DNA from 3 places in the Streptomyces sp. NPDC051064 genome. Region 3 is predicted to be linked to each of the others. Evidence: riboswitches for the same ligand, from Rfam matches in the RefSeq annotation. Region 3 holds a riboswitch; each other region holds the start of a gene.

What was found. A riboswitch is a leader RNA that binds a small molecule or an ion and turns the genes downstream of it on or off. The one in region 3 is predicted to bind cyclic di-AMP.
Positions count from the first base shown of each region.
Region 1: another riboswitch for cyclic di-AMP. It lies ahead of ACIBCU_RS08390 (NlpC/P60 family protein); the one in region 3 lies ahead of ACIBCU_RS20760 (M23 family metallopeptidase).
Region 2: another riboswitch for cyclic di-AMP. It lies ahead of ACIBCU_RS31935 (transglycosylase family protein); the one in region 3 lies ahead of ACIBCU_RS20760 (M23 family metallopeptidase).

Region 1 is NZ_JBITFK010000002.1:336,427-346,650, reverse strand. Features, by position in the region: gene ACIBCU_RS08410 (cobalamin B12-binding domain-containing protein) at 1-154, opposite strand, end outside; gene ACIBCU_RS08405 (esterase/lipase family protein) at 507-1,436, shown strand; gene ACIBCU_RS08400 (M23 family metallopeptidase) at 1,674-3,293, shown strand; gene pcrA (DNA helicase PcrA) at 3,341-5,779, opposite strand; cyclic di-AMP (ydaO/yuaA leader) riboswitch at 6,038-6,198, shown strand; gene ACIBCU_RS08390 (NlpC/P60 family protein) at 6,197-7,357, shown strand; gene ACIBCU_RS08385 (hypothetical protein) at 7,419-7,772, opposite strand; gene ACIBCU_RS08380 (NlpC/P60 family protein) at 8,128-9,198, shown strand; gene ACIBCU_RS08375 (GNAT family N-acetyltransferase) at 9,211-9,966, shown strand; gene ACIBCU_RS08370 (response regulator transcription factor) at 9,980-10,224, opposite strand, start outside.
Region 2 is NZ_JBITFK010000010.1:253,459-263,682, reverse strand. Features, by position in the region: gene ACIBCU_RS31965 (class I SAM-dependent methyltransferase) at 1-512, opposite strand, end outside; gene ACIBCU_RS31960 (NAD(P)/FAD-dependent oxidoreductase) at 765-2,168, opposite strand; gene ACIBCU_RS31955 (Ppx/GppA phosphatase family protein) at 2,617-3,558, opposite strand; gene ACIBCU_RS31950 (DUF501 domain-containing protein) at 3,591-4,136, opposite strand; gene ACIBCU_RS31945 (septum formation initiator family protein) at 4,225-4,695, opposite strand; gene eno (phosphopyruvate hydratase) at 4,790-6,076, opposite strand; gene ACIBCU_RS31935 (transglycosylase family protein) at 6,408-7,100, opposite strand; cyclic di-AMP (ydaO/yuaA leader) riboswitch at 7,101-7,272, opposite strand; gene ACIBCU_RS31930 (transglycosylase family protein) at 7,563-8,540, opposite strand; gene ACIBCU_RS31925 (cytochrome P450) at 8,646-9,941, opposite strand; gene ACIBCU_RS31920 (nucleoside triphosphate pyrophosphohydrolase) at 9,938-10,224, opposite strand, start outside.
Region 3 is NZ_JBITFK010000005.1:560,168-570,391, reverse strand. Features, by position in the region: gene ACIBCU_RS20785 (citrate synthase) at 1-259, shown strand, start outside; gene ACIBCU_RS20780 (CobW family GTP-binding protein) at 280-1,341, shown strand; gene ACIBCU_RS20775 (DNA topoisomerase (ATP-hydrolyzing) subunit A) at 1,366-3,816, opposite strand; gene ACIBCU_RS20770 (M16 family metallopeptidase) at 4,063-5,415, shown strand; gene ACIBCU_RS20765 (pitrilysin family protein) at 5,442-6,824, shown strand; cyclic di-AMP (ydaO/yuaA leader) riboswitch at 7,016-7,184, shown strand; gene ACIBCU_RS20760 (M23 family metallopeptidase) at 7,197-7,988, shown strand; gene ACIBCU_RS20755 (GntR family transcriptional regulator) at 8,211-8,909, shown strand; gene ACIBCU_RS20750 (HPr family phosphocarrier protein) at 9,082-9,363, opposite strand; gene ACIBCU_RS20745 (GNAT family N-acetyltransferase) at 9,529-10,224, shown strand, end outside.

The DNA of each region.
Region 1 (10,224 bases), on a different contig from region 3:
TGTGGACGATCTGCTCGGGGGTCTGGTGGAGCCCCGTGTAGATGACCTCCATGCCCGCGTCCCGCAGCGCCCGCGCGATCACCTTGGCCCCGCGGTCATGGCCGTCGAGGCCCGGCTTGGCCACCACCACACGGATCGGACCGGTCACACCCATCAAAGCCTCCACATGCGTTTCCCGTGCCCGGAGGGCCGGTGATGTGAACGAACGTTATCCACAGCATCCCGCACGGTCTCGTTTCGCGGTGGACCGGGAGGGGGAAATCACACATGGGACATGTTCGCCGGCGTCGTTCCCAGCACCGTGCGGCCGATCAGCCGCACGGGGAGCGCCGCCAGGGGAGCCGCAACGAGGTCGTCGTACCACCGCGCCGTCAGCCGCACGGCACGGTGGTACGGCCCACGGCCGCATCATGGCCGCCGGGCCGCCGGTCACCTCCGCAGCACCCCCGTGAGGGCGTACGGGGCAGGGAGCCGCCTCCCCCGCATGCCAGTGCAGGAGGTCGGCCATGAAGGTCCTGTCCTTCCTACCCCTACTGCTGCGCAGGCCGTGCCTGCGCCCCGCCTGGCTGTCGTCGACGCTGATCAGAGCCACCGCGCTGGAGCTGGTGATCCTCGCCGGGCATGTGCTCATCTACCCCTCCGGCCTCGCCCCTGAGCGCCGGCACCGCACGCCCCCGCCCGACACCGGCGCCGGATCCGACGCGGAACCCGGGCGGCTCACCCGTTCGGCGGACACAGCTGACGCGGCTGACACGGCGGACACGACCGCACTGCCCTCCGCGGCCGACACCCGCCCGCCCGTCGTGCTCCTGCACGGCTTCATCGACAACCGCTCCGTGTTCGTCCTGCTCCGCCGCTCCCTGGCCCGGCACGGCTGGCACCATCTGGAGTCGCTCAACTACTCACCGCTGACCTGCGACATCCGCACGGCGGCCGAGCTGCTCGACCGCCACGTGGAGGAGATCTGCGCCCGCACCGGGCACCGCGAGATCGACATCGTCGGCCACAGCCTCGGCGGCCTGATCGCGCGGTACTACGTGCAGCGGCTCGGCGGGGACCGGCGGGTCCGCACCCTCGTCACCCTCGGTACACCGCACAGCGGCACCGCCGCCGCCCCGCTGGCAGGCGCGCACCCCATCGTGCGCCAGATGCGCAGCGGATCGGATCTGATCGAGGAGCTGCGTCGCCCCGCCCCGGGCTGCCGGACACGGTTCATCAGCTTCTGGAGCGAGCTGGACCGGGTGATGCTGCCCGTCGAGACGGCCTGCGTCGATCACCCCGACCTCGACGCGGTGAATGTGCGCGTCACGGGAATCGGCCATCTCGCCCTGCCGGTCCACCCCGCGATCGCGTCCGCGATCCGTCAGGCACTCGAGTCCGACGGCGCGTCCCTCGGAGCTCCGGGAGCTGCTCCGGGAGCCGCCTCCGTCGCCTGATCCCCCGCCTCAGGCCCCCACACGCCCCCGTCGAATAGAACAATTGTCGAACATAGAGCCAAGGCTGCCTCTCCGGTCCACCGAAAGGCGGCCGATTGCCCGTTTCCTGAGGGGCTGAAAGCCGCCGAAGATTGTCGTCCTCACCTACCGCCGGGTACAGTCGCGGCCACTACTCACCCTGGGATCCCCCCACCGGACCCCGGAACAGGTCCTGCTGCCGAGGCGAGAGAGAAGTTGGTGAACGACCAGCACCCCCACGCCGGGTATGCCGGATACGACAGCCAGTCCACCGGCAGCTTCGACACCGACCCGCTCTTCGGAACCCTGCCGGGTCAGCACGACAGCAGCCACGGAACGACGTACGGCGGCGGCTACGCCCCGGCGTACGACGGCGGCTACGGCGGCGGCCAGTGGGACACCGGAGCGCATCAGCAGGCCTCGTACGACGCCTATGACGCCCAGGCCCACCCCCCGCAGGCGCCCCAGGGCTACGACACGACGGCCGCCTGGATGCCCGAGGCCGGAATCCCGGCCCAGGCCCCCGCCCCCGACGCGACGGGCCAGTGGGACACCACGGGCTGGGACCACACCGGCCAGGCCGGCCAGTGGGCGACGGGCGACACAGGCGCCTTCCCCACCACGACGTTCGAGACCACGGCCTACGCGACCGGCACGTACAGCGTGCCCGCCTTCGAGACCACGGGTTACGAGAGCTACGCGACGCCCGACACCGGCACCTTCGACGCCACCGCCTGGAACACCGGCGCCACGCCCGAGGACGCCGCGTACGCACCCGCACAGACGTCGTATCCCTCGTACGAACACCAGTCGGCGTCCTACGAGCCGTACGAGACCGCCGAGTTCGCCTCCCACGACGGCGTCGGCGCCCAAGACCTCCACGACCTCCACGGCGCCCAGGACCCGCACGACTCCCCCGGCTCCCACGACCACGCCGGAACCGCCGGGGACGGGATCGCACAGACCGACCCGTACGCCGAGGCTCTCGAAGCCCGCGGTGAGCCCGAGCCGCTCTCGGACGTCGTCGACGTGACCGCGGAGTCCGCGTCCGTGGCCGCATCCGCCCGCCCCGTGAACCGTTCCGCCGCCCCGCGCGGCGGCCGGGGCCGGCGCCGTACCCCCGCGAAGCGCTCGGCGCTCCTCACCGTCGCCGTCCCCTCCGCCTGCGTCATGAGCGTCGCGGGCATCGCCGCGGCCTCGGTGAGCGGTGTCGGCGGAGGCGAGGAGACGAAGGACGAGACCGCGTCCATGGCGGCCGCCGACACGGTCAAGCCGGCCGTGGCCAACAACAAGCTGGACACCCAGCTCGCCAACCTCAGCGCCGACGCCGAGAACTTCGCCGACCGCGCCAGCCGCACCCAGGAGCGCATCGACCTGAAGGAGCGTCAGGCCGCCGAGAAGAAGAAGCGCGAGGAGGAGGCCGCGCGCCGCGAGGCCGCGCGTCCCAAGTTCATGCTGCCCGTGAAGCAGCACGGCCTCAGCGCCACCTACGGCCAGGCCGGTGTGAACTGGATGTCCGTCCACACGGGCATCGACTTCCCCGTCTCCTACGGCACCCCCGTCATGGCGGCGACCGACGGCACGGTCCGCACCCAGTGGAACAGCGCCTACGGGAACATGGCCATCGTCACCGCGGCCGACGGCACCGAGACGTGGTACTGCCACCTCAGCACCACCAAGATCCGCTCCGGCTCGGTCAAGGCGGGCGACGTCATCGCCTACTCGGGGAACTCCGGCAACTCCACCGGCCCGCACCTGCACTTCGAGGTACGGCCCGGTGGCGGCTCCGCGATCGACCCCATGCCCTGGCTCCGCAGCCACGGCATCAACCCGAACTGAGTCCGGCCGTCACATGAGGGCTGCCCCCCTGTGACGGCCGGCCCGGGTCAGAGCTTCTCGACCGGCGCGTAGCGCAGCAGCAGCTTCTTGGGCCGCTCGTCGCCGAAGTCGACCGTCGCCTTCGCCTGGTCGCCGAACCCCTCGACCGCCGTCACCGTGCCCAGGCCGAACTGGTCGTGCGTGACCCGGTCCCCGACCACCAGCGTGACCACCGGCTTCTCGGAGGTGCGCCGGGTCGCGAACCCCGACGGCCCGGACTTCGAGCGCGACGAGGACAGCGACGACGTGATGCCGGACGTCGGCCCCGCCGGAGCCGCCATCGGCCCCTTGCGCTTCCACTCCAGGTGCTGGTCCGGGATCTCCTCCAGGAACCGCGACGGCGGGTTGTACGAGGGCTGCCCCCACGCACTCCTCATCGACGCCCGGGTCAGATACAGGCGCTCCCGGGCGCGCGTGATGCCCACGTAGGCGAGCCGGCGCTCCTCCTCCAGCTCCTTCACCTGTCCCAGCGCGCGCATGTGCGGGAAAACGCCGTCCTCCATGCCCGTCAGGAACACCACGGGGAATTCGAGGCCCTTCGCGGTGTGCAGCGTCATCAGCGTGACGACGCCGGAGCCGTCCTCGTCCTCGTCGGGGATCTGATCGGCGTCGGCGACGAGCGCGACCTTCTCCAGGAACTCGGCGAGGGTGCCCGCACCCTCCTCCTCCGCCCGCTCCTGCTCGAATTCGAGAGCGACGGACGCGAGCTCCTGGAGGTTCTCGATACGGGTCTCGTCCTGCGGGTCGGTGGATGCCTGGAGTTCGGCGAGATAGCCGGTCCGCTCCATGACGGCCTCCACCACGACCGCCGGGCCGGCGCCGGACTCCACGATCGTGCGGAGCTCCTCCATCAGCGTGTTGAACCGCTTCACGGCGTTCGCCGACCGGGCCGCCATGCCGTACGCCTCGTCCACCCGGCGCAGCGCCTGCGGGAAGGAGATCTTCTCGCGCATCGACAGGGCGTCGATCATCGCCTCGGCCCGGTCGCCGATGCCCCGCTTGGGCACATTGAGGATGCGGCGCAGCGGGACGGTGTCCTCGGGGTTGGACAGCACCCGGAGGTAGGCCAGGACGTCCCTGACCTCCTTGCGCTCGTAGAAGCGCACTCCGCCGACCACCTTGTAGGGCAGTCCGACGCGGATGAAGATCTCTTCGAAGACACGGGACTGGGCGTTCGTGCGGTAGAAGACGGCGACGTCGCCCGCCTTCGCGTCCCCGGAGTCCGTCAGCCGGTCGATCTCGTCGGCGACGAACTGCGCCTCGTCGTGCTCGGTGTCCGCGACGTAGCCGGCGATACGGGTGCCGGCGCCCGCGTTCGTCCAGAGGTTCTTGGGGCGGCGGCTCTCGTTGCGCTCGATGACGGCGTTGGCGGCGGAGAGGATCGTCTGTGTGGAGCGGTAGTTCTGCTCCAGCATGATCGTGGTCGCGTCCGGATAGTCCTCCTCGAACTGGAGGATGTTGCGGATGGTCGCGCCGCGGAAGGCGTAGATCGACTGGTCCGCGTCACCGACGACGCACAGCTCGCCCGGGGCGTCGTCCTCGCCGGCCGGGCCCACCAGCTCGCGCACCAGGGTGTACTGGGCGTGGTTGGTGTCCTGGTACTCGTCGACCATGACGTGCCGGAAGCGGCGGCGGTAGTGCTCGGCGACGTCGGGGAACGCCTGGAGCAGGTGGACCGTCGTCATGATGATGTCGTCGAAGTCCAGGGCGTTGGCCTCGCGCAGCCGCGCCTGGTAGAGCGCGTAGGCCTGGGCCAGCGTCTTCTCGAAGCCGTCGGCGGCCTGACCCGCGAACGTCTCCTCGTCGATCAGCTCGTTCTTCAGGTTCGAGACCTTCGCCGTGAACGACTTCGGCGGGTAGCGCTTCGGGTCGAGGTCCAGATCGCGGCAGACCAGCGCCATGAGCCTCTTGGAGTCGGCGGCGTCGTAGATCGAGAACGAGGAGGTGAAGCCCAGGCGCTTCGACTCACGGCGCAGGATCCGCACACAGGCGCTGTGGAAGGTCATGACCCACATGGCGTTGGCGCGCGGGCCCACGAGGTCCTCGACGCGCTCCTTCATCTCGCCGGCGGCCTTGTTGGTGAAGGTGATCGCGAGGATCTGCCCCGGATGGACCCCTCGCTCGGCCAGCAGATGGGCGATCCGGTGGGTGAGCACCCTGGTCTTGCCCGAGCCGGCCCCGGCGACGATGAGCAGGGGGGACCCGGCGTGCACGACGGCGGCACGCTGCTCGGTGTTCAGCCCTTCGAGCAGCGCGGCGGAGTCGGTGACGGGGCGCGGGGCACCGTCGCGGTAGTAGGCGTCACGCGGCGGCGGAGGCGCGTCGAAGACGTCCTCGAAGAGGCCCTCCGGCACCGCTTCGGGCGCGTGCTCCTCGGGGGGCGGCGGGGGGCCGTCCTCCGCTTGCTGGAGGCCGGTCAGGAAACTGTCGTCAAAGAGGCTGCTCATCGCCTCACGAGTCTAGGCGGCCGCACCGACAGCCCGGGGCCGCATCGGCGACAAGGGCCCCGGACCGTGTGCGTAACGAGATCATCCACCCACAGAACGTGAGATTCCAGGGTGGTTCCCCGGCCCGTGGACCGCCACCCGGAAAAGGTCACGAAAATGTATCGGGCATATCGAACATCAACCTTCACAGGGACACCACGGGTTGGCTAGCGTGCTCCGACGGGTGCCCCGTACCCCCTTGAGGCGAACCGCGCCACACGGGCACCCCCGCCGAATCCGTACCCCCCGAAGGGTGTCCGGAACCGGGGACCCACACGCAGCACCGGGGTGAATCGGTCCGTCTCCACCGGACCGTAGGGCAGCCTTCCGTTCCGCCCGAACCCGACAGCTAACCCGGTAGGCGGTCCACGGAAGGAGATGCCGGCCTTGGCGTCGCATCGCAAGCCGCGCACCCGGGTGCGCACCACCACCCCCGCCGTCGGTCTCACGACCGCGGCGCTCGCCTCCGTCACCCTGCTCTCCACGCAGAGCGCGACGGCAGCCCCCGCCGAGCCCAAGCCCAGCATCGAGGAAGTGCAGAAGAAGGTCGACGCCCTGTACCGGCAGGCCGGCACCGCGACGCAGCAGTACAACAAGGCGAAGAGCGCGTCGGCCGAGCAGCGCTCCAAGGTCGACGCGCTGCTGGAGGCCGCGGCGAAGCGGGCCGACAAGCTCAACGAGACGCGCCGGGAGCTGGGCAACTACGCCGCCGCGCAGTACCGCAGCGGCTCGATCGCCCCGACGGCGACGTTCTTCCTCGCGGACGACCCGCAGTCGTACTTCGACCAGGACCAGCTGATGGCCCGGATGACCAGCCAGCAGCAGAAGGCGGTCGCCGACTTCCGTACGCAGCAGAAGGAGGCGGCGGCGAAGCGCGTCGAGGCGACGAAGAGCCTGGAGACGCTCACCGAGTCGCAGGCCACGCTGCGCACCAGCAAGCAGCAGGTGCAGACGAAGCTCACCGAGGCCCGCTCGCTGCTGTCGGAGCTGACCGCCGAGGAGAAGGCGCGACTCGCGGAGCTGGAGCGCGAGAAGGAGGCCGAGGCCAAGCGCAAGGCCGAGGAGCTGGCCCGGCAGCAGGCCGCGAAGGAGAAGGCCGAGCAGGCCGCCAAGGAGGAGGCCGCGAAGGAGGATGCCGGCTCGGGCACCGGCACGGAGACCGGCGGCACGGGCTCCGACAGCGGCTACGCCTCGAAGGCCGAGAAGGTCCTGGCCTTCGCACGCGCCCAGATCGGCAAGCCGTACGTCTGGGGGGCGACTGGCCCGTCCTCGTACGACTGCTCCGGGCTCACCCAGGCGGCCTGGAAGGAGGCGGGCGTCGATCTGCCCCGCACCACCTGGGACCAGGTCGAGGTCGGCACCCGGGTGGCCACGGCGGATCTGCAGCCGGGAGACCTGGTCTTCTTCTACGACGACATCAGCCACGTCGGCATCTACAAGGGCGACGGCATGATGATCCACGCGCCGAAGCCGGGTGCGAACGTCCGCGAGGAGTCGATCTACTACATGCCGATCTACGGCAGCGTGCGCCCCGCGTGACGCGCGGCAGCACCACCGGCGGGCGGGCCCGGGGCACAGCCCCGGGCCCGCCCGTGCGCGCTCAGGTCCAGAGCGTGGCGATGAAGATGTTGGCGACCGTCAGCCCGCCGACGGCGGCGAACGCGCCCTTGCCGACCTTCTCCTCGTCCCGCTTCACGTAGACGAGCGCCAGGACCACGATCAGGACCAGCAGCTTGACGCCGATCTTGACGTTGTTCACGCTCTGGTCGTCGGCCTGGTTGAGCCCGACCAGGGCGACACCCGTGACGAGCATGGTGAGCGCGCCGTGCAGCATGGCCGGGACGAAGCATGCCGTGCCTGCCCCCATGGCCTTCATCTGGGTCAGGAAGCCGCCCAGCAGGGAGGCGATACCGATGATGTGCAGGGCCACGAAGACATTGATGAGTACGTCCATGGCCGCAGCCTAACCGCGGCCATATCACCACTCTTCGGCCAGGTACGACTTACTGATGAGTTCCCCCGGACCCTGCGCGGATTGCCGGACTCCGGTTGATTTTTCCGGTCAACCGACGGAAACGAAACAGCATATGAGGGCAATAGCTGTCATTACACCTCTTCCCTGTGCGCCGGGTTTAGCGTCCCTCCCAGGTGACCGGCTCTGCACCACCGCCCCCGTACCGGGCGGCTCCCGGTCGCCCCGCCAGGAATCCGGCGGCGGGCCACTCCCCCCTGTGGTGACCCGCCGCCGGACCCCGGCGGGCCCGCGGCACCCACCGACGGGCAGTCGAACGGAAGGACGCACCACCCCCGTGGCCGCCCATCGAGAAGCCGCTCACCGCAAGCCCAAGCAGCGTCTGTTCACCGGGCCTGCTGCCCGCACAGCAGCCACCCTCGCCCTCGCCGGGGCCGCGACCGCGACCGCCCTCGAAGGCGCCGCCCAGGCCGACCCCCAGCTCACCCCGGCCCAGGTCGAGGCCAAGGTCGACCGGCTCTACCACGACGCCGAGGTGGCCACGGAGAAGTACAACGGCGCGAAGGAGGAGGCGGCGGCCTCCGAGAAGTCCCTCGAAGCCCTCCGGGACGAGGCCGCCCGCAGGACCGAGCGTCTCAACGCCTCGCGCGACGCCCTCGGCTCGTTCGCCACCGCGCAGTACCGCAGCACCGGCATCGACCCCGCCGTCCGGCTGGCCCTCTCCTCGGACCCGGACGAGTATCTGGAGCGCGCCTCCTACGAGGACCGGGCGGGCGACCGCCAGGCCGGTGCGCTCCAGGGCGTACGCCGACAGGTCAGCGACATCGCCCAGCTGCGCGCCCGGGCGAAGGACGAGCTGGAGGTCCTCGCCTCACGCCGGGCCGACCTGAAGAAGCACAAGGACGCGGTCCGCACCAAGCTCGCCGACGCCCGGAAACTCCTGGCCGGCCTCACCGCCGAGCAGCGCGCCGGCTACGAGCGCTCGGCCGACGCCGCGCACGGCGGCAGCGCCGCCCGGGCCGGCCGGGGTGCCCCACGCGGTTCCGTGGCCGCCCCCAACGCCCGCGCGGCACAGGCCGTCGACTTCGCGTACGGGGCGCTCGGCAAGCCGTACGTCTGGGGCGCCACCGGACCCGCGTCCTTCGACTGCTCCGGCCTCACCCAGGCCGCCTGGCGCGCGGCGGGAGTCTCCCTGCCCCGTACGACGTACACCCAGATCAACGCGGGCCAACGCGTCTCCCGGTCCGAACTCGCCCCGGGCGACCTGGTCTTCTTCTACTCCGGGGTCACCCACGTCGGGCTCTACATCGGCGGCGGCCAGATGATCCACGCCCCGCGCCCAGGTGCCCCCGTCCGTATCGCGCCGATCAGCGAAATGCCTTTCGCGGGAGCGACACGGGTCGCATAGGCTCCCGGGCCCATGGACACCGCCATCCAGCATTACGCCCGTACGCTCGCTCTCCGCTCGCCGGACCACTACCGGGTCGGCCCCTTCACGGTGCGCCACAACCCGGGCTGGGAGCTGAAGTTCGCCAACTACGCCATCCCCGACCAGGGGGCCGAACCCACCGCACAGGACGTCGCCGACCTGGTCGCCGCGTTCCGTGAGCACGACCGGCTGCCCCGGCTGGAGTTCCTGCCCGCCTGGGCGCCCGCAGTCGAACCGGCCCTGCTGGCGGCCGGTTTCACCGTCGAGAACCGCGCACCCGTCATGGCCTGCACCGCCGACGGCCTGCTTACGCCCAAGCCGGTGGACGGCCTCCGCATCGCCGAGCCCGTCACCGACGCGGAGTTCACCTCCGCGGCCGCCGTCCAGCACACCGGTTTCGGCGGGGAGGGCGGCCCCGACGACGGCGAGATCGCCTGGCTGCGCCGGGCGACGGAGAGCGGCGGCGTCTCGGGACTGGCCACCGTGGACGGCCGCCCCGCCGGCGCGGGCGGCTGCTCGCCCCCGGCCGACGGCATCGGCGAACTGGCCGGTCTGGCCGTCGCCGACGCCTTCCGCCGCAGGGGCGTCGGTGCGGCGCTCTCCGCCTGGCTGACCCGCACGGCATTCGAGCGCGGCTTCCACACCGTATGGCTGGAGCCGGGCGGTCCCGACGTCGAGCGGATCTACGCGGGCGTCGGCTACCGCAGGACCGGCGAGAAGCTCAACATCTCGCTCGACCCCGCCTGAGCACGGGCCGGGCTCAGACCAGCCGTCGCGCCGTGGCCCACCGGGTCAGCTCGTGCCGGTTGGAGAGCTGGAGCTTGCGCAGCACGGCCGAGACATGGGACTCGACCGTCTTCACCGAGATGAACAGCTGCTTGGCGATCTCCTTGTACGCGTACCCCCGGGCGATCAGCCGCAGCACCTCGCGCTCGCGCTGCGTCAGCCGGTCCAGGTCCTCGTCGACCGGCGGGGCGTCCGTCGAGGCGAACGCGTCAAGGACGA
Region 2 (10,224 bases), on a different contig from region 3:
TAGGCGCAGGAGTAGACCATGGAGGGGCCGAGGACCATGGCGTAGAAGTCGTTGCCCACGTCGTAGTGGTGGCTGATGGCTTCCTTGTCCCGGCGCTTGGTGTGCAGCGGCCCGGTGCGGCGGCGGACCTCCTCGGCGGGCGGGGGCGGCGGCGGATAGGGCCCGGCCAGCTGGACGAGGCCGCGGGCGAACGCCCGCACCCTGGGGTTGCGGACGGGGTGGACGGAGTCCTTCGCGTCGGCACCCCGTTCCCAGAGGAGCGAGGCCAGGGCGTCCAGGGTCGCGTACAGGTCGCCCTCGACGTCGATCTCGCCGGCCACCCAGGCGCGGGCGAGGCCCAACTCGCCCGGCTTCCAGAGCAGTCGGCGCAGGGCGCGGCGGTGACGCAGGACCAGGGCGGGGGCACCCGGCGGCCCGGATTCGCTGCCGTCCCAGGCCCGGATCCGGACGGGCAGGGGGTCTCCCAGCAACTCTTCGGCAAGAGCGGTCAGCCGCGATGCGGCGTCGGCCATGGTGCACACCTCCGTGGTGGTGTTTCCGAACGTGCCTAAATTCGCATATACGCACCCGAACCGGGCCGCGACACCTCGGGGCCGCAGCGAGGTACACCAGCGTCAACGTCTTCCCACGCCCGCGCCATCCCAATCCCGGGCAATGGAACGGCAAAATAGCTGCACTTGCCATCTAGTTGACGGGGTCCGGAAACGCCGAAAGGGCCGCCCGCACCACGGATGGCGGACGACCCCTTCGGTTCCGTACAGGCGCTAGGAGGCCTTGGCCTTTTCGCCGGTCGTGCTCTTGTCGCCGTCGGCCTTGGCCGCGACGGGAGCCGGGCTCGGCTTGGCGGCCTCGTAGAACTCCTCGCGCGGCGTCTCCATGGCGCCGAGCGAGACGACCTCGCGCTTCAGGAACATCGCCAGCGTCCAGTCCGCGAAGATCCGGATCTTACGGTTCCAGGTCGGCATGGCCATGCCGTGGTAGCCGCGGTGCATGTACCAGGCGAGACGGCCCTTGACCTTGATCTTCACCTTGCCCATGACGATCATCGCGACGCCCTTGTGCAGGCCGAGACCGGCGACCGCACCCTTGTTGGCGTGGCTGTACTCCTTCTGCGGGAAGCCCCGCATGCCGGAGATGACGTTGTCGCCGAGGACCTTCGCCTGACGCAGCGCGTGCTGGGCGTTCGGCGGGCACCAGGCGTTCGGGTTACCGGCGCGGCGGCCGACCATGTCCGGCACCTGGGCGTTGTCGCCCGCGGCCCAGATGTAGTCGGTGCCCTGCACCTGGAGCTTCTCGGAGGTGTCCACGTGACCACGCGGGCCGAGCGGCAGACCGAAGCGGGCCAGCGCCGGGTTCGGCTTCACGCCGGCCGTCCACACGATCGTGCTGGAGTCGACCTCGAGGCCGTTCTTCAGCACCACGTGGCCGTCGACGCAGGAGTCCATGGAGGTCGAGAGGTAGACCTCGACACCGCGGCTCTCCAGGTGCTCCTTGCCGTACGCACCCAGCTTCGGGCCGACCTCGGGAAGGATCTTGTCGGCGGCGTCGACCAGGATGAAGCGCATGTCCTCGCGCTTCACGCTCGTGTAGTACTTCGCCGCGTCGCGCGCCATGTCCTCGACCTCGCCGATGGTCTCCGCGCCGGCGAAGCCGCCGCCCACGAAGACGAACGTCAGCGCCTTGCGGCGGACGTCCTCATCGGTCGTCGAGTCGGCCTTGTCCAGCTGCTCGAGGACGTGGTTGCGCAGACCGATGGACTCCTCGATGCCCTTCATGCCGATGCCCTGCTCGGCGAGGCCGGGGATCGGGAAGGTGCGGGAGACCGCGCCCATCGCGATGACCAGGTAGTCGAAGGGCAGCTCGTAGGCCTCGCCGACGAGCGGCGCGACCGTGGCGACCTTGCGGTCCTGATCGATGGTCGTGACACGGCCGGTGAGAACCTCTGCCTTCGGCAGCACGCGTCGCAGCGGGACGACGACATGCCGAGGCGAGATGCTGCCGGCAGCAGCTTCGGGGAGGAAGGGCTGGTACGTCATGTACGAGCGCGGGTCGACGACCGTGACGGTCGCCTCTCCATACCGCATCTTCTTCAGAATGCGACGAGCTGCGTACAGGCCTACGTACCCACCGCCTACAACGAGGATCCTGGGACGCTCCGTGGTGCTCATGCCATCGAGTATCCACCCCCCTAGGGGGGCATGCTCGTGAGCCCCTTCACAAGGTATGCGCCACCCTCTGCTACACTTCGCCGCCCACGTGACCCAGGTCATGGTGCGAACGGGGAACCACGACGCTCCGGCGAACGTTGTTCACCACTTGTGAGCTGGCCCTTGAGCCCTTCGGCAAGATGAACCACCCGCCGGGGACATGCCGTCGCCACACCCCCGAAACGCTCCCGCGGCACACGCGCGCGGGCCTCCGGGCGGCCCGTACCGCCCTCCAGGAGCAGAACTTCGCCCGGTAGGGCCGAATTCCTTGTGAAGAAGTTCACGAAGTTCGTCGGGCGGCCTCGCGAAAGCCCTCTCCGAACGGGTCCGGAGAGGGCTCCACCAGCTCAAAGGTGCAGGCCGGAAAGCGTTTGAGCGCCACCTCGCCGCACCGGGGCCCGCTCGGTGATCAGGCCGCCGACCAGGCGATCCCGTCGAGGATGTCGTGCTCGCTGACGACGACCTCCCGCGCACCGGTCCGCTCCATCACCGCGAGCAGGACGAGCGCCCCCGAGGCGATCACATCGACCCGGCCCGGGTGCATCGCGGGGATCGCCGCACGCTCCTCGTGCGTCGAGGCGAGCAGCCGCGCGGTGATCTCCCGGACCTGCGCGAGGGAGACCCGGGAGTGGTGGATCGCCTCGGAGTCGTACTCCTCGAGCCCGAGCGCCATGGCGGCGACGGTGGTGACCGTCCCGGCGAGGCCGACGAGCGTCGCCGCGGAGGAGATCGGCACGCTCTCCTCGGCCAGGTCCAGGGCGGCCCCGACGTCCGCGCGGATCGCGGCGATCCGGTCGGGCGTGGGCGGGTCCACCACGGCCCCGTCCAGGACCAGGTGACGCTCCGTCATGCGTACGCAGCCGATGTCCACGGACCGGGCCGCGCGCACGCGGTCGTCACCGACGACGAACTCGGTGGAGCCGCCGCCGATGTCCACGACGAGGTAGGGCTTCTCCAGGTGGTCGCTGCCCACCAGTTCCTTGGTGGCGCCGTCGAAGGAGAGCTGCGCCTCCTCGTCCCCCGTGACGACCTCCGGCTCGACCCCCAGGATGTCCAGGACGCCGCGGACGAACGTGTCGCTGTTCTCCGCGTCGCGGGAGGCGGACGTGGCGACGAACCGGATCCGTTCGGCGCCGAGCTCCTTGACCGCCTCCGCGTACTCGCGGCAGGCGTCGAAGGTGCGCTCCAGCGCCTCGGGGGCCAGCCGGCCGGTCCGGTCGACGCCCTGGCCGAGCCGGACGATCCGCATCCGGCGGTCGACCTCGGTGAACTCTCCGGTGGCGGGGTCCACGTCGGCGACGAGCAGGCGGATGGAGTTGGTACCGCAGTCGATGGCGGCAACGCGGGTCATGGGGCTCCTGTGGTTGTACGTGTACCGGCGGATCAGGAAGCGTCGGGCCCGGCGTCGTCGGAGCCGCACGGTGTGACGCACGGCCCCTTCGCCCACCACTCCGGCAGCATCGCGATCGCCTCGTCGCCCAGCGGGTTGACCCCGGGGCCCGCCGCCAGCGAGTGGCCGACCAGGACGTGCAGGCACTTCACCCGGTCCGGCATGCCGCCCGCGCTCGGGAAGCCCTCCAGGACCTCGATGGCGTCACGGCGCGCGATGTAGTCCTCGTGCGCGGCGCGGTAGGCGGCCGCCAGCTCCGGGTCCGTGGTGAGCCGCTCGGTCATCTCCTTCATGACCCCGTTGGCCTCCAGCGTGCCGATCGCCGACGCGGCACGCGGACAGGTCAGGTAATACGTCGTCGGGAACGGCGTGCCGTCCTCCAGACGGGGCTGCGTCTCGACCACGTCCGGGTTGCCGCAGGGGCAGCGGTGCGCGATGGCGCGCAGCCCGCGCGGCGGCCGGCCGAGCTGGAGCTCGAACGCGGCGATGTCCGCGGCGGTGGGCGTGGTGGATTCGGTCTGCGGAGGGGGCGTGTCCATGCCTGCCTTGAATGTCATCGGTCGGACTGTATGAATCGGTACGGGGAGAAGACGCGGCGCGGGTACGGAACCCGGTGCCGGGACGGGGTCATTCGCGGTCCGCGCTGTCGACGCCGTCCCAGAGGTTCGAGTGCCAGGGCCGCCCCGTCGCCCCCGGCTCCCCCCGGCGCACCTCGGCCGCGTCCGGGTCGACCACCGTATAACCGGTCTCGCCGGGCAGCACGTAGTGCAGGTGCTGGCGCGCGAGACGGCGGATGTACGCGTCGTCCTTGAGCCGCGCCTTCTCGTCACGCAGCTCCTCGGTCCGCTCGTGCGCCTCCCGCGAGAGCCTCTCCTGATCGGCGATCTGGTCGCGCTGGGAGATGTACTGCCGCATGGGATACGCGAGGGCGACCACCAGGGAGCAGACGATCAGCGCCAGGAACGCGGCCCGCCCGGTGAGCCGCGAACGGCGGGCCTGGCGGCGGTTCTGGGACCGGTAGACGCGGGCCGCCGTCTGCTCACCGAGCAGCCGCAGCCTGGTCGCGGTGGAGAACCGGTCGCGGTCCTTCCCGGCCATGTCTCACGCCTCCCCGTTACGCACGTCCGTCCCCGCACACGGTACGGGACCGGATGCGGGGACGGACGGAGGCTGGTGCTCCGGACTCGGGCTGTCAGCCCTCGAAGCGGAACCGCGGGAACGCCGAACGACCGGCGTACACGGCGGCGTCGTCGAGGATCTCCTCGATGCGCAGCAGCTGGTTGTACTTGGCGACGCGGTCCGAGCGGGCCGGGGCACCGGTCTTGATCTGGCCGCAGTTCACGGCGACGGCGAGGTCGGCGATGGTGACGTCCTCGGTCTCACCGGAGCGGTGGGACATCATGCACTTGAAGCCGTTGCGCTGGGCCAGCTCGACGGCGTCCAGGGTCTCGGTCAGCGAACCGATCTGGTTGACCTTGACGAGCAGGGCGTTGGCCGAGCCCTCCTCGATGCCACGGGCGAGGCGCTCGGGGTTGGTGACGAACAGGTCGTCGCCGACGATCTGCACCTTGGAGCCGAGCTTGTCGGTGATGACCTTCCAGCCCGCCCAGTCGTCCTCGTACAGCGGGTCCTCGATGGAGACCAGCGGGTACGCGGAGACGAGCTCCTCGTAGTACTCGGTCATCTCGGCCGCCGAACGGGACTTGCCCTCGAACTCGTAGACGCCGTCCTTGTAGAACTCGGACGCGGCGACGTCGAGCGCGAGCGCGATGTCGCGGCCCGGGACGTAACCGGCCTCCTTGACGGCCTCGAGGATGAGGTCGAGGGCGGCGCGGTTGGACTCGAGGTTGGGGGCGAAGCCGCCCTCGTCACCGAGACCGGTGGACAGGCCCTTGGTCTTCAGGACCTTCTTCAGGGTGTGGTAGATCTCCGCACCCCAGCGCAGGGCCTCGGAGAAGGACTCGGCGCCGATCGGCGCGATCATGAACTCCTGGATGTCCACGTTGGAGTCGGCGTGCGAGCCGCCGTTCAGGATGTTCATCATCGGAACGGGCAGCAGGTGCGCGTTCGGGCCGCCGAGGTAGCGGAACAGCGGGAGGTCGGAGGCCTCGGAGGCGGCGTGCGCCACGGCCAGCGAGACACCGAGGATGGCGTTGGCGCCGAGGGAGGCCTTGTTCTCGGTCGCGTCCAGGTCGAACATCGCCTGGTCGATGAGGCGCTGCTCGGTGGCGTCGTAACCGACGAGCTCCGGGCCGATCTGCTCGATCACGGCGAGGACGGCCTTCTCGACGCCCTTGCCCTGGTAGCGGTTGGGGTCACCGTCGCGAAGCTCAATGGCCTCGAACGCACCGGTGGAGGCGCCGGACGGAACAGCAGCACGTCCCGTGCTGCCGTCGTCGAGGCCAACCTCGACCTCGACGGTGGGGTTGCCCCGGGAGTCGAGGATTTCCCTGGCTACGACGACGTCGATGGACGGCACGAGGCATCTCCTTCTGGGATCTGACACTGGTTGTGCAGGGTCACTGTGGCCTTGCGCCACGAGCCTAACCGGCTCGGCGCGCTCCGTCGGCCGTCCGCCCGTCCCCTGGGACGAAAAAGGACCCAAGGGCCTGCATTCCGGGCAAAGCTCCAGAATTCTACTGACGAGTAACCACAACAGTTGAACACTCACCCTTACGGCGAGCCCGCGTCCACACCCCGTCGGAGGGTCCGGACGCGGCCCGGCCCGGCGCGCGGGGGGTCTGCGCGCCGGGCCGGGCTCCGGGGCAGGAGGAAGACCCCGGGGTACTACCGACTGCTTCGGGTTCCGACTACTTCAGGTGGAGCTGCTGACCCGGGAAGATCAGGTCGGCCTTGTCGACGATGTCGTCGTTCAGCTTGAACAGCTTCTGCCAGCCACCCTTGACCTTCTTCGCGTCGGCGATCTTGCTGAGGGTGTCGCCGGACTTCACCTTGTACTCGCCGTCACCCTTCTCGACCTTCTCACCGGTGGGGGTGGTGACGGTCTTCTCGGGAGCCGTGCGCTTCTCGCTGCGCGTGGTGGGCTGCTCGGCCTTGCGCTCCGGCGCGGCCTGCGGGGCCGTGTCGCCGTTCTTCGCGGAGCCGGTGTCGACACCCGGGTCCACACCGTCGTTCGTCAGACCGCCGGCGCCGGCGCAGGCCCAGGCGCCCGGGCCCTGAAGGTCGAGGAGCTTCTCGGCGGCGGCTATCTGCTGGTCCTTGGTGGCCAGGTCGGCGCGGGAGGCGTACTGGGTGCCGCCGGCGGCCGCCCAGCTGGACTGCGAGAACTGCAGGCCGCCGTAGTAGCCGTTGCCGGTGTTGATGGACCAGTTGCCACCCGACTCGCACTGGGCGACGGCGTCCCAGGTGTCGACGGAGGCGGCGGAGGCGCCGGTCGCGCCCATCAGCGGTACGGCGACTGCGGCACCGGCGACACCGGCCAGGGTCGCGACACGGACGGCCTTGGACGGGCGACGGTGCTTGCCCTTGCTGGAAAGCAGCATGGTTCTCCTCACCGACGCCTACGAGGTGAGCTGTCGGGTTCGGGCCTGTGAGTTGCCCGGTCGCCCTCACTTTCGGACGACTTCACCCCTAGCCGTGTCTCCGCCCGTCTTCCGACGGCCGGGTCCGGCGCTTACCTGGGTCCCCCGCTCCTGCCTACGGCGCTTTACGCGTCGGTTCCCTTCGGCCGACGGCAGGATTCGGCGTGACGGTCGAAGGTGCCCGCGGTGCGAGCGGCTCCGACCGTAAACACACGCAACCCCCACATTCAAAGATGGACATAACGACTAATCAGCCCGTAACGCCCCCACGTGGAGGGTCGTTTTCGCAGGTCGGAGCCAATATGGACGGAGCGGGCGGACCGGACGCACCAGTTGAAGCAAAGAGACCCATGTCTCACTTACGCATAAGCGGACATAGGCCTCTGAACTACCCCCTCTTTCGGGGTGTTTTCACGCTTTTGATCAGTTGGTGGCGGCCTCCGCCCGGCTGCCCTGCGCGTCCGCCCCGAGGTCCAGGGTCTGGCCGGGAAGGATCAGGTCCGGGTCGGAGCCCAGCTCGTCCTCGTTGGCCGCGTAGAGCGCGGTCCAGCCGCCGGGAAGCTCCTGCGCGTCGGCGATCGCCCAGAGGTTGTCGCCCTCGCGGACGGTGTACGTCCCCTCCGCGCCCTGACGCGCGTCGGATTCACCGCGCGAGGCGTGGCGGCCGGACTCGCGCCCGTCGTCCTGGCCGGTCCTGGCGGTCGCCTCAGGGGCCGGCGTGCCGCGGTGCTTGCCGCCCTCCTCCGTGCCGCCCTTCGGGGCGCCGGACGTCCCGGAGGCCTCGGGGGACGGAGTGGCGGACGGCGTCGTGCCGGCCTCGTCACCCTCGCCCGTCCTGCCGTCGGACGCGTCCCGGCCCGCCTCGCCCTTCGCGTCGGAGTCGTCCGAGGTGGCGGCGTCGTCCGAGCTGTCCGCCGGGTCGGTCGCGTCGGAGGAAGGCGTCCCGGACGGCGTCGCGGAATCCGAGGGCTCGGCCGAGGGCTCGGCGGACTCCTCGCCGCCCGGGTCGACGCCGGGCAGCCCCTCGTCCAGGGAGAGCCCGGAGATCACCGAGCAGCTGGCCCACGCCTGCGGTCCCTTGTCGTCCAGGATCTTCTCCGCGACCGCTATCTGCTGCGAGCGGCTGGCGAGGTCGGCGCGCGGCGCGTACGCCGTGCCACCGTAGGCCGACCAGGTGTCCTGCGAGAGCTGCAGGCCACCGTAGTAGCCGTTGTCGAGGTCGGCACTCCACATGCCACCGCTCTCGCACTCGGCGACCCGGTCCCAGGTCGACGCGTCGGCGGCCTGTGCGCCGCCCGCGCCGAGCAGCGGGATGGCAATGGCCGATCCGGTGACGCCTGCAGCGACGACGATGGCGGGTGCCTGACGAGGGCGACGGTGTCTGCCGGTCGCGGAGCCCATGGGATTGCCTTCCGTGTGACTGACGTGTGACGGGTGAGTCGAACGGTGAACCTAGCCGTACTCGAACGTGTGTCACAAGTCGATGCAGCGGAGATCACGTGAAAGTCACAGAGTTGACAGGCTGTCACTTTTTTCCACCCGATGTCCGGGACCGAACTCCACGGGAAGCGTGCGCAGTCCACGCATGATGAGCCCGCCGCGCCAGCGCAAATCGGCAGGTTCCGCGGCAAGCCGCAGGTCGGGAAGGCGCCTCAGCAGCGTCGCCAGCGCCACCTGGCCCTCCAGCCGGGCCAGCGGCGCACCCAGGCAGTAGTGGATGCCGTGCCCGTATCCGAGGTGCTGATTGTCACTGCGCGCGAGATCCAGGGTGTCCGCATCCTGGAACCGCTCCGGGTCCCGGTCGGCGGCGGCCAGCACCACGAGAACCGGGTCCCCCGCCGCGATGTCCTGCCCTCCCAGCGTCACGGGTTCGGTGGCGTAACGCCATGTCGCGAGCTCCACCGGGCCGTCGTAGCGCAGCAGCTCCTCGATGCCCGTGGCGAGCAGGTCCGTCTCCCCGGCGGCCAGCGAGCGTTCCAGGCGCTCGCGCTGGGACGGATTGCGCAGCAGCGCGTAGGTGCCGTTGCCGATGAGGTTCACGGTCGTCTCGAAACCGGCGAAAAGGAGGATGAATGCCATCGCCGCGGCCTCGTTCTCGCTGAGGTGCTCGCCGTGGTCGCTCGCCCGGATCAGCCCGGAGATCAGGTCGTCGCCGGGATTCTCCCTTTTGCGGTGGATGAGTTCGGCGAGATAGCCGCGCATCTTCTTGACCGACCTGGCCACCCCGCCGCGCGGTCCGCCGCCGTGCCGGATCATCATGCCCGCCCAGTCGCGGAAGTCGTCCTGGTCCTCCCGGGGCACGCCCAGCAGGTCGCAGATCGCGTAGATCGGCAGAGGGAACGCGAAGTCATGGATGAGGTCCGCCTTCCCCTCCTCGATGAAGGTGTCGATGAGGCGGTCCGTCAGCTCCTGCACGCGCGGCGCGAACTCCGCGACCCGGCGCGGAGTGAACGCCTTGGACACGAGCCGGCGCAGTCGGGTGTGGTCCGGGGGGTCGATGTTCAGCAGGTGCGTCATCAGCTCCGCCTTGCGCTCCCCCGGGATGCCCGTCTTCCCCTTGGCGTTGGCGGAGCCCGCGTGGTGGGCGGGGTTCTTGGAGAGCCGGGTGTCGGCGAGCGCCTGCCGGGCATCGGCGTAGCGGGTCACCAGCCAGGCCTCGACACCGCTGGGCAGCTTCGTGCGGTGCACGGGGCTGTGCTCGCGGAGCCAGGCGTAGGCGGGGTACGGGTCGGTGGCGAACTCCCAGGTGAAGAGTTCGGGGGCTGCGTCGGGCGTGGGAGCCGTCCCGGGGCTGTCGTTCACTCCTCGACGCCGTCCGGAGCGGCCCCGGGCCCCCCGAGGCCCTCCGCCGCCCGGATCGCGTCCCGGTAGGCGCGGGCGGCGGCCCGCAGGGCGGCCTCCGGGTCGGTGCCGTCCTGCTCGGCCTCCACGGCGAGAGCGAGCAGCCGGTAGCCGACCCCGTCGCCCTCGGGGAGCGCTGCGTCGAGGCTCGCGGCCCGGGCCCTGCTGCCGAGCTTGGCGGCCAGCGCCAGACCGGGCTGGCCGAGCGGCACCCCGTCGGTGACCGACTCGCGCTGCTTCTCGA
Region 3 (10,224 bases):
CGAGGTCGAACGCCAAGTGGAGGCGATCCTCGCCGAGCTCAAGCCGGGACGCGAGCTGCACACGAACGTGGAGTTCTACGCCGGTGTCGTCATGGAGCTCTGCGGGCTGCCGCGTGAGATGTTCACGCCCACCTTCTGTGCCGCGCGCATGGTCGGCTGGAGCGCCAATATCCTGGAGCAGGCGGAGGACCCGAAGATCATCCGCCCGGCGGCCCGTTATGCCGGGCCCCCGCCTCCGCAGCCCGTACCGGCACTCTGAACGACCCGAGGAAGGCCCCGTTGACCCCGCCCCACGCCCCGCAGATCCCGGTCGTCGTCCTGGCGGGGTTCCTCGGATCCGGCAAGACGACACTGCTCAACCATCTGCTCCGTAACAGGGCGGGCAACAGGATCGGCGTCATCGTCAACGACTTCGGGTCCATCGAGATCGATGCCATGACCGTCGCGGGGCAGGTCGGATCGACGGTCTCACTGGGCAACGGCTGTCTGTGCTGCGCGGTCGACGCGAGCGAGCTCGACACCTATCTGGAGACACTGACCGGGCCCGCCGCGCGCCTCGACGTGATCGTCATCGAGGCCAGCGGTCTCGCCGAGCCCCAGGAACTCGTACGGATGCTGCTGGCCAGCGACAATCCGCACATCCGGTACGGGGGACTGGTCGAGGTCGTCGACGCGGCCGAATTCCCCGCCACGCGGCAGCGCCACCCCGAGATCGACCGCCACCTCGTGGCCGCCGACCTGATCGTCCTGAACAAGACCGACCGGGTCTCGGACGCGGAACTGGCGGCGGTGCGGGAGACGGTCGGGACGGCGGGCGCCAGGGCGGCGGTCATCCGCGCCGCGTACGGCAGGATCGACCCGGAGCTGCTCTTCGATCCCGTGCTCCGGCCGGACGAGGACGACTCGTTCCGCCAGCTGACGTTCGAGGACCTGCTCCCCGAGGCCGACCGCGCGCACGAGGAGCACCTGCACGCGGCGTACGAGAGTGTCTCCTTCACCGCGGACGTGCCGCTCAGCCCCCGCCGCTTCATGGCGTTCCTCGACTCCAGGCCGGCGGGCCTCTACCGGATCAAGGGGTTCGCCGACTTCGGTGCGGGCGACCCCGGTAACCGTTACGCCCTGCACGCCGTGGGGAGGTTCCTGCGCTTCGTTCCGGAGCGCTGGGCCCGTGACGAACCGCGACGGACCCAGCTGGTGCTGATCGGCTCCGGTATCGAGGCCGCGGCCCTGCACAAGGAGCTGGAGGCATGCCAGGACGCGTGGCAGGACGCCACCGAGGAGCTGGAGCGCAGCATGTGGGGCGTCCTGCGGTACGTACGGCAGCCGGACGACGAGGGCTGAGCCCCTGCCGCCCGGCCGGATGTCCTACAGAGGCCCGGCGATCACCGCGACCGGACTCGTCAGCGGTGTGCCCGAACCGTCACGGCGCGGATCCGGGTCCGGAAGCTCGGCCGGTGCGCCGTTCTTCTGGGCCGCCCGTGCCGGGGTCTCGCCCGCCCAGGCGAACACCAGGACGTCCTCCCCCTTGAGGAAGCGCTGGCAGCGCACCCCGCCGGTGGCCCTGCCCTTGCGTGGATACTGGTCGAACGGGGTGAGCTTCCAGGTCCGTTCGGAGTCGTCCAGCGTGCCGTGCGATCCGGCGACGGTGAACACAGCCGCGTCCGCGGAGGGATCCACCGCCGCGAACGAGAGAACAGTGGCGCCCGCCGCGAGCTTGACACCCGCCATGCCGCCCGCCGGGCGTCCCTGCGGACGCACCGACGCGGCCGGATAGCGCAGCAGTTGGGCGTCGGACGTGATGAAGACCAGGTCCTCCTCGCCCGTACGCAACTGCTTGGCGCCGACGATCCGGTCACCGTCCTTCAGCGAGATGACTTCCAACTCGTCCTTGTTGGCGGGGTAGTCGGGCACCACGCGCTTCACCACGCCCTGCAGGGTGCCGATGGCCAGGCCCTGCGGCTCCTCGTCGAGGGTGGTGAGGCAGATCAGCTCCTCGTCCGGCTCCAGCGTCAGGAATTCCGAGATCTGGGCACCGCCCGACAGGTTCGGAGCGGCATGGGTGTCCGGCAGCTGCGGCAGGTCGATCACCGAGAGCCGGAGCAACCGTCCGGTGGACGTCACCGCGCCCACGTCCCCGCGCGCCGTCGCGGGGACGGCGGAGACGATCGCGTCGTGCTTCGTGCGCCTGGCGTCCTCGGCCTGGGGGACCGGCTCGGCGTTGGCCGTACGGGCCAGGAGGCCGGTCGAGGAGAGAAGCACCTGGCACGGGTCGTCCGCGACCTCCAGCGGCACCGAGGCGACCTGCGAACCCGCCGACTCCAGCAGCACCGTGCGCCGCTCGGTGCCGAACTTCTTCGCCACCGCGGCCAGTTCGGCCGAGACCAGCTTACGCAGTTCGGCGTCCGACTCCAGGATCGCGGTCAGCTGGGCGATCTCCTCGGTGAGCTTGTCGCGCTCGCTCTCCAGCTCGATCCTGTCGAAGCGCGTGAGCCTGCGCAGCGGGGTGTCCAGGATGTACTGGGTCTGGATCTCGCTCAGCGAGAAGCGCTCCATCAGGCGCTCCTTCGCCTGCGCCGAGTTGTCGCTGTCCCGGATGAGCCGGATGACCTCGTCGATGTCGATCAGCGCCACGAGGAGGCCCTCGACCAGGTGCAGCCGGTTACGCCGCTTGGTCCTGCGGAACTCGCTGCGCCGGCGCACCACGTCGAAGCGGTGGTCGAGATAGACCTCGAGGAGCTCCTTGAGCCCCAGGGTGAGCGGCTGTCCGTCGACCAGCGCGACGTTGTTGATGCCGAAGGACTCCTCCATCGGCGTCAGCTTGTAGAGCTGCTCCAGCACGGCCTCCGGCACGAAGCCGTTCTTGACCTCGATCACCAGACGCAGACCGTGCGCCCGGTCGGTGAGGTCCTTGACGTCCGCGATGCCCTGGAGCTTCTTCGAACCGACGAGGTCCTTGATCTTGGCGATCACCTTCTCCGGACCGACGGTGAAGGGCAGTTCGGTGACGACGAGACCCTTGCGACGGGCCGTGACGCTCTCTATGGCGACCGTGGCGCGGATCTTGAACGTGCCGCGTCCGGCGGCGTAGGCGTCCTTGATGCCGCCGAGACCGACGATCCTGCCGCCGGTGGGCAGGTCGGGACCCGGGACGAAGCGCATCAGCGTCTCGAGGTCCGCGCCCGGGTGCCGGATGAGGTGGCGGGCGGCGGCGATGACCTCGCCGAGGTTGTGCGGGGGCATGTTGGTCGCCATGCCGACCGCGATACCGGAAGCGCCGTTGACCAGGAGGTTCGGGTACGCGGCCGGGAGGACGACCGGCTCCTGCTCCTGGCCGTCGTAGTTCGACTGGAAGTCGACGGTGTCCTCGTCGATCGACTCCGTCATCAGCGACGTGGCGTCGGCCATCCGGCACTCGGTGTACCGCATGGCGGCCGGCGGGTCGTCGTTGCCCAGCGAGCCGAAGTTGCCGTGCCCGTCGACGAGGGGCAGGCGCATCGAGAACGGCTGTGCCATGCGCACCAGTGCGTCGTAGATCGACGCGTCACCGTGCGGGTGCAGTTTGCCCATCACTTCGCCGACGACGCGTGCGCACTTCACGTAGCCGCGGTCGGGGCGGAGCCCCATCTCGTTCATCTGGGACACGATGCGGCGGTGTACGGGCTTCATGCCGTCGCGGGCGTCGGGCAGAGCCCTGGAGTAGATCACCGAGTACGCGTACTCGAGGAAGGAGCCCTGCATTTCGTCGACGACGTCGATGTCGAGGATCTTCTCCTCGAAGTCGTCCGGCGGCGGGGTTTTCGTGCTGCGGCGGGCCATCGCGGCTGCGACTCCTTCACAGATTCTGTCGGGCAACCTCAGGTTCTGACGCGGACCATTGTGGCCCGCCGTACTGACAACACCGACCTCGACCCGTCCGAAGCGGTCCTCAGGGCCTCCGCGGAGCCCCCGTTCACGGCAGTATCTACGACAACAATCACCCGGCGGGAACTTCGCCAGGTGCCCGTGCGCTTGCCTAGAGTGGCAGGTCCGGCAGGAAATCCTGTACCGATCGAAGGGACGTACATGCCCATGGGTCACACGGCCACAGCCCAGGCCGGTTCCGGCGGCTTGACGGCGACCGAGCACCGTCTGGCCAACGGCCTGCGCGTGGTGCTCTCCGAGGACCATCTGACCCCCGTCGCCGCGGTCTGCCTCTGGTACGACGTCGGCTCCCGCCACGAGGTCAAGGGGCGCACGGGTCTGGCTCACCTCTTCGAGCACCTGATGTTCCAGGGCTCCGGCCAGGTCAAGGGGAACGGGCATTTCGAGCTGGTGCAAGGGGCCGGTGGTTCCCTGAACGGCACGACCAGCTTCGAACGCACCAACTACTTCGAGACGATGCCCACGCACCAGCTGGAGCTGGCCCTGTGGCTCGAGGCCGACCGGATGGGCTCCCTGCTCGCCGCGCTCGACGAGGAGTCCATGGAGAACCAGCGGGACGTCGTGAAGAACGAGCGCCGCCAGCGCTACGACAACGTCCCGTACGGCACGGCCTTCGAGAAGCTCACCGCTCTCGCCTACCCGGCCGGCCACCCGTACCACCACACGCCGATCGGCTCGATGGCCGACCTGGACGCGGCGACGCTGGAGGACGCGCAGGCGTTCTTCCGTACGTATTACGCGCCGAACAACGCCGTGCTCTCCGTGGTCGGGGACATCGACCCGGAGCAGACGCTCGCCTGGATCGAGAAGTACTTCGGCTCCATCCCCTCGCACGACGGCAAGCAGCCCCCGCGCGACGGCACGCTGCCCGGCATCATCGGCGAGCAGCTGCGCGAAGTGGTCCAGGAGGAGGTCCCCGCGCGTGCGCTGATGGCCGCCTACCGGCTGCCGCACGACGGCACCCGCGAGTGCGACGCCGCGGACCTGGCCCTGACCGTGCTCGGCGGCGGCGAGTCGTCGCGCCTGCACAACCGGCTGGTGCGCCGCGACCGTACGGCGGTGGCCGCCGGATTCGGGCTGCTCAGGCTGGCCGGCGCGCCGTCGCTCGGCTGGCTGGACGTCAAGACGTCCGGTGGCGTCGAGGTGCCGCAGATCGAGGCGGCCGTCGACGAGGAGCTGGCCCGCTTCGCCGAGGAGGGCCCCACGCCGGAGGAGATGGAACGCGCTCAGGCGCAGTTGGAGCGCGAGTGGCTCGACCGTCTCGGCACGGTCGCCGGCCGCGCGGACGAACTGTGCCGTTACGCCGTCCTGTTCGGCGACCCGCAGCTCGCCCTGACCGCGGTGGGCCGTGTGCTCGAAGTGACGGCCGACGAGGTCAAGGCAGCCGCCCGGGCGCACCTGCGCCCCGACAACCGTGCGGTCCTGGTCTACGAGCCGGTCGAACCGGCCGACGAGACCGAGGGCACCGACGCGCCCGAGGGGGCCGACAAGTGACCGACGCCGCCGTGACTGGAGTAGCGATGGAGTACCACCCGCAGCCGACCGCCGGCGAGGCCAGGCCCTGGGCCTTCCCCGCGCCCGAGCGCGGCGCCCTGCCCAACGGGCTGACCGTGCTGCGCTGCCACCGGCCCGGCCAGCAGGTCGTCGCCGTGGAGATCTTCCTCGACGCCCCGCTGGACGCGGAGCCCGAGGGACTGGACGGTGTGGCCACGATCATGGCGCGCGCGCTGTCCGAGGGCACGGACAAGCACTCCGCGGAGGAGTTCGCCGCCGAACTGGAGCGGTGCGGCGCCACGCTGGACGCCCACGCGGACCACCCGGGTGTCCGCGTCTCCCTGGAGGTACCGGTCTCCCGGCTGACCAAGGCCCTCGGCCTGGTCGCAGAGGCTCTGCGGGCCCCGGCCTTCGCGGAGAGCGAGATCGAGCGCCTGGTGGGCAACCGCCTCGACGAGATCCCGCACGAGCAGGCCAACCCGGCCCGGCGCGCGGCCAAGCAGCTCTCCAAGGAGCTCTTCCCCGCCACCGCACGGATGTCACGCCCGCGCCAGGGCACCGAGGAGACGGTCCGGCGCATCGACGCCGCCGCCGTACGCGCCTTCTACGACGCCCATGTGCGCCCGTCCACGGCGACGGCGGTCGTCGTCGGCGACCTCACCGACGTGGACCTGGACGCGCTGCTCTCCGACACCGTCGGTGACTGGTCGGGCAATGCCGGCCAGGCCCGGCCCGTGCCTCCGATCACCGCGGACGACACCGGCCGTGTGGTCATCGTGGACCGTCCGGGAGCCGTGCAGACGCAGCTGCTGATCGGCCGGATCGGCGCGGACCGGCACGACAGCGTGTGGCCCGCCCAGGTCCTCGGCACGTACTGCCTGGGAGGCACTCTGACCTCCCGGCTGGACCGCGTGCTGCGTGAGGAGAAGGGCTACACCTACGGCGTCCGGGCCTTCGGACAGGTGCTGCGCTCGACGGCGCCCGGTTCCTCGTCCGGGGCGGCGGGTGCCGCGATGCTCGCCATCAGCGGCTCCGTCGACACCGAGTCCACCGGTCCCGCGCTGGACGACCTCTGGAAGGTCCTGCGCACCCTCGCGGCCGAGGGGCTCACCGACGCCGAGCGGGAGACCGCCGTGCAGAACCTCGTGGGCGTCGCCCCGCTCAAGTACGAGACGGCGGCGTCCGTCGCGGGCACCCTGGCCGACCAGGTGGAGCAGCACCTCCCGGACGACTACCAGGCGAAGCTGTACGCACGCCTGGCCGACACCGGCACGGTCGAGGCGACCGCCGCCGTGGTCAACGCGTTCCCGGTCGACCGGCTGGTCACCGTCCTGGTCGGGGACGCCGCTCAGATCAAGGAGCCCGTGGAGGCGCTCGGTATCGGTGAGGTGTCGGTCGTCAGCGGCTGAAAGAACCGGACATGACGGACCCCGGCGGCTGTACTTCCGCCGGGGTTCCGTCATTTGTCCGTATTGCAGAGAAGGTAGCAATTCGTCCTGTGGGATGTGCGACAAAAGGCCCTTTCCGTTTGGCGGGGGAAAGTCTCCCGATCTAGCGTCGGCGCGGCTGTCCGCCGGACGATTGCCGCGCCCGCGGCGCCGGACAGCCATCGCCGAGTCCCCGTCAGGCGCGAGCCTGGGGAGCCGGGGACCCATGAAGTCCCTGGGGTGAATCGGATCCCTGTACCTCGTCGGAGGCTCAGGGGCCCGTAGGAGACCTTCCTGCTCCGAACCCGTCAGCTAACCCGGTAGGCGAGAAGGAAGGAAAGGACCAGCCCCTCCATGGCGTTCATCCGTGCCACCGGGAAGCACCGTGCCCCGAGCCGCCTGACGCGCAAGAGTGCCAGGGTCGCCGGCGTCGCCGCCCTGGCCACCACCGGCGTACTCGGTGCCACGGCCTCCCCGGCCCTCGCCGCGGACTCCGAGGTCACCGCGGGCAGCACCGGCCTGACCCAGACGGTCGCCCTCGACACCACCCTCGCCGCCCAGATCGAGGCTCAGGCGAAGGCCCAGAAGCACCAGGCCGACGTCGCCGCGAAGGCCGCGGCCGAAGCGAAGGCCAAGGCGAAGGCGAAGGCCGAGGCCAAGCGCAAGGCGGAGGCCCGCGCCAAGGAGGCCCGCGAGGAGAAGGCGCGCGCCGCCCGCGCCGCCGAGCGCGCCCGGCTCAACGCCTTCCACCTCCCGGTCGCCGGTTCCCACGTCACCACCGGCTACAAGTCCGGTGGCGCGCTCTGGTCCTCCGGCTCCCACTCCGGCGTGGACTTCCAGGCCGCGTCCGGCACCTCGGTCGTCGCGGTCGGCGCCGGTACGGTCGTCGAGGCCGGCTGGGGTGGCGCCTACGGCAACAACATCGTGCTCAGGATGAAGGACGGCACGTACACCCAGTACGGCCACCTCTCCTCGATCGGCGTCTCCGTCGGCCAGAGCGTCGGCTCCGGCGAGCAGATCGGCCTCTCCGGCTCGACAGGCAACTCCACCGGGCCGCATCTGCACTTCGAGGCCCGGACGACCCCCGAGTACGGCTCGGACATGGACCCCGTCGCCTACCTCCGCGCCCACGGCGTCCAGGTCTGACCCCACGCAGCACCGCGATCTCCGACGAAGGCCCCGGCACCCGCCGGGGCCTTCGCCGTGCCCCGGGGCAGATGCGTGCCATAGCCCCCGCGGAAGTGCTCCCTGGCCAAAAGATATCCATGGATTCCACCCCGCCATCGGAAATTCCGGCCGGTTGCAATAGAGTCACAGAACAGGCGTCGATCGGCCGCGTTTCGCGGGGATTAAGGCGGAGGTTCGGACATGCGCATTCCCGCGCATTCGGTATGCACGGCAATCCGTGACGACATCGTCTCCGGTGTCTTCGAACGCGGCAGCCGCCTCACCGAAGAGGTGCTCGCGCGTCGATACGGCGTCTCCCGCGTCCCGGTACGCGAGGCGCTGCGCACCCTGGAGTCCGAAGGGTTCGTCGTCACCCGCCGGCACGCGGGTGCCTGTGTCGCCGAGCCCACCGAGCAGGAGGCGGCCGACCTCCTGGAGATACGCATGCTCCTGGAGCCCCTCGGGGCCGCGCGCGCGGCGCAGCGCCGCACCGAGGCGCATCTCAAGGTGCTCCGCGGCCTGGTCAGGCTGGGCCAGGAGCGGGTGCGCCGGGGCGAGGGGGAGGACCTGCGCTCCCTGGGGGGCTGGTTCCACGAGACGCTGGCGCAGGCCTCGGGGAGCCCCGCGCTGATCGCTCTGCTCACCCAGCTCCGGCACAAGATCGCCTGGATGTACGCGGTCGAGCAGCCGGTCCGCCCCGCGGACTCCTGGGCCGAGCACGGCGCTCTTGTCGACGCCGTCGCCCGCCGCGACGCGGAGCGGGCCAGGGCGCTCGCCATCCAGCACGCCGAGCGGGCGACAGCGGCCCACCGACTGCGGCTCGCGCCGGGGCACACGCCCGGCCAGGCCCGGGTGAGGACTTCGCAACACCCCGTAAACATCGGGGGAGTCCGTCATTAACAATTGCGCCGTATACAAAGAGAGTAATTATCGGAGGGCTTTCTTTTTGCTGCCCTGATCCATTCTTTCCGGAGCTCTGTCCGCTCCGCTTCGGGAAACGGAAAAGCCGCGGCTCCCGGTCGGGGGTGCCGCGGCTTTTCGCAGAAAAAAATCCGGTTCGAAGTGGCCGGAATCAGACGGTCTCCGGGAGCTCCTCGAGCCCTTCGGCGACCAGCTTGGCCAGACGGTCCAGGGCGGCCTCGGCGTTGTCCGCCTCGGATGCGAGCACGATCTCCTCGCCGCCCTGGGCGCCCAGGCCGAGCACCGCGAGCATGGAGGCGGCGTTCACCGGGTTGCCGTCGGCCTTGGAGATCGTCACGGGGACGCCGGAGGCCGTGGCGGCACGGACGAAGATGGAAGCGGGGCGGGCGTGCAGGCCCTCGGCCCAACCGACGTTGACGCGGCGCTCAGCCATGGTTCTGCCCTTCACGTAACAATGGGTTGTCTAGACCAGTCTCTCATGCAGTGCGCGCTGCCGTGCCCGGCACCGTCACCGGCCTGCCCGCCGTCCGCCGGCACCCCCAGCGTGCCCCTGTCGAGATCCCGCCGCTACCGGTGCCACGAGCCGTAGGCTTTGCCCATGGAGCCCACTCCGGAGCAGAGTCCGCATCACGCGTACCCCGACCACTGGGAGGCGGACGTGGTACTCCGCGACGGTGGCACCGCGCGGATCAGGCCCATCACCACGGACGATGCCGAGCGGCTGGTCAGCTTCTACGAGCAGGTGTCCGACGAATCGAAGTACTACCGCTTCTTCGCCCCGTATCCGCGTCTCTCCGCCCGTGACGTGCACCGCTTCACCCATCACGACTACGTCGACCGGGTGGGACTGGCCGTCACGATCGGCGGCGAGTTCATCGCCACCGTCCGCTTCGACCGGATCAACGAGCAGGGCAGGCCCGCCTCGGCCCCCGCCGACGAGGCGGAGGTCGCCTTCCTCGTGCAGGACGCCCACCAGGGCCGCGGCGTGGCGTCCGCCCTCCTCGAACACATCGCGGCGGTGGCCAGGGAGCGGGGGATCCGCCGTTTCGCCGCAGAGGTGCTGCCCGCCAACAACAAGATGATCAAGGTGTTCCGGGACGCCGGCTTCACCCAGCAGCGCAGCTTCGAGGACGGCTCCGTCCATCTCACCCTCGATCTGGAGCCCACGGCCGAGTCCCTCGCCGTCCAGCGCGCCCGTGAGCAGCGGGCCGAGGCGCGCTCCGTGCAGCGCCTGCTGGCCCCCGGCTCCGTCGCGGTCATCGGCGTCGGCCGCGCGCCCGGCGGTGTGGGCCGG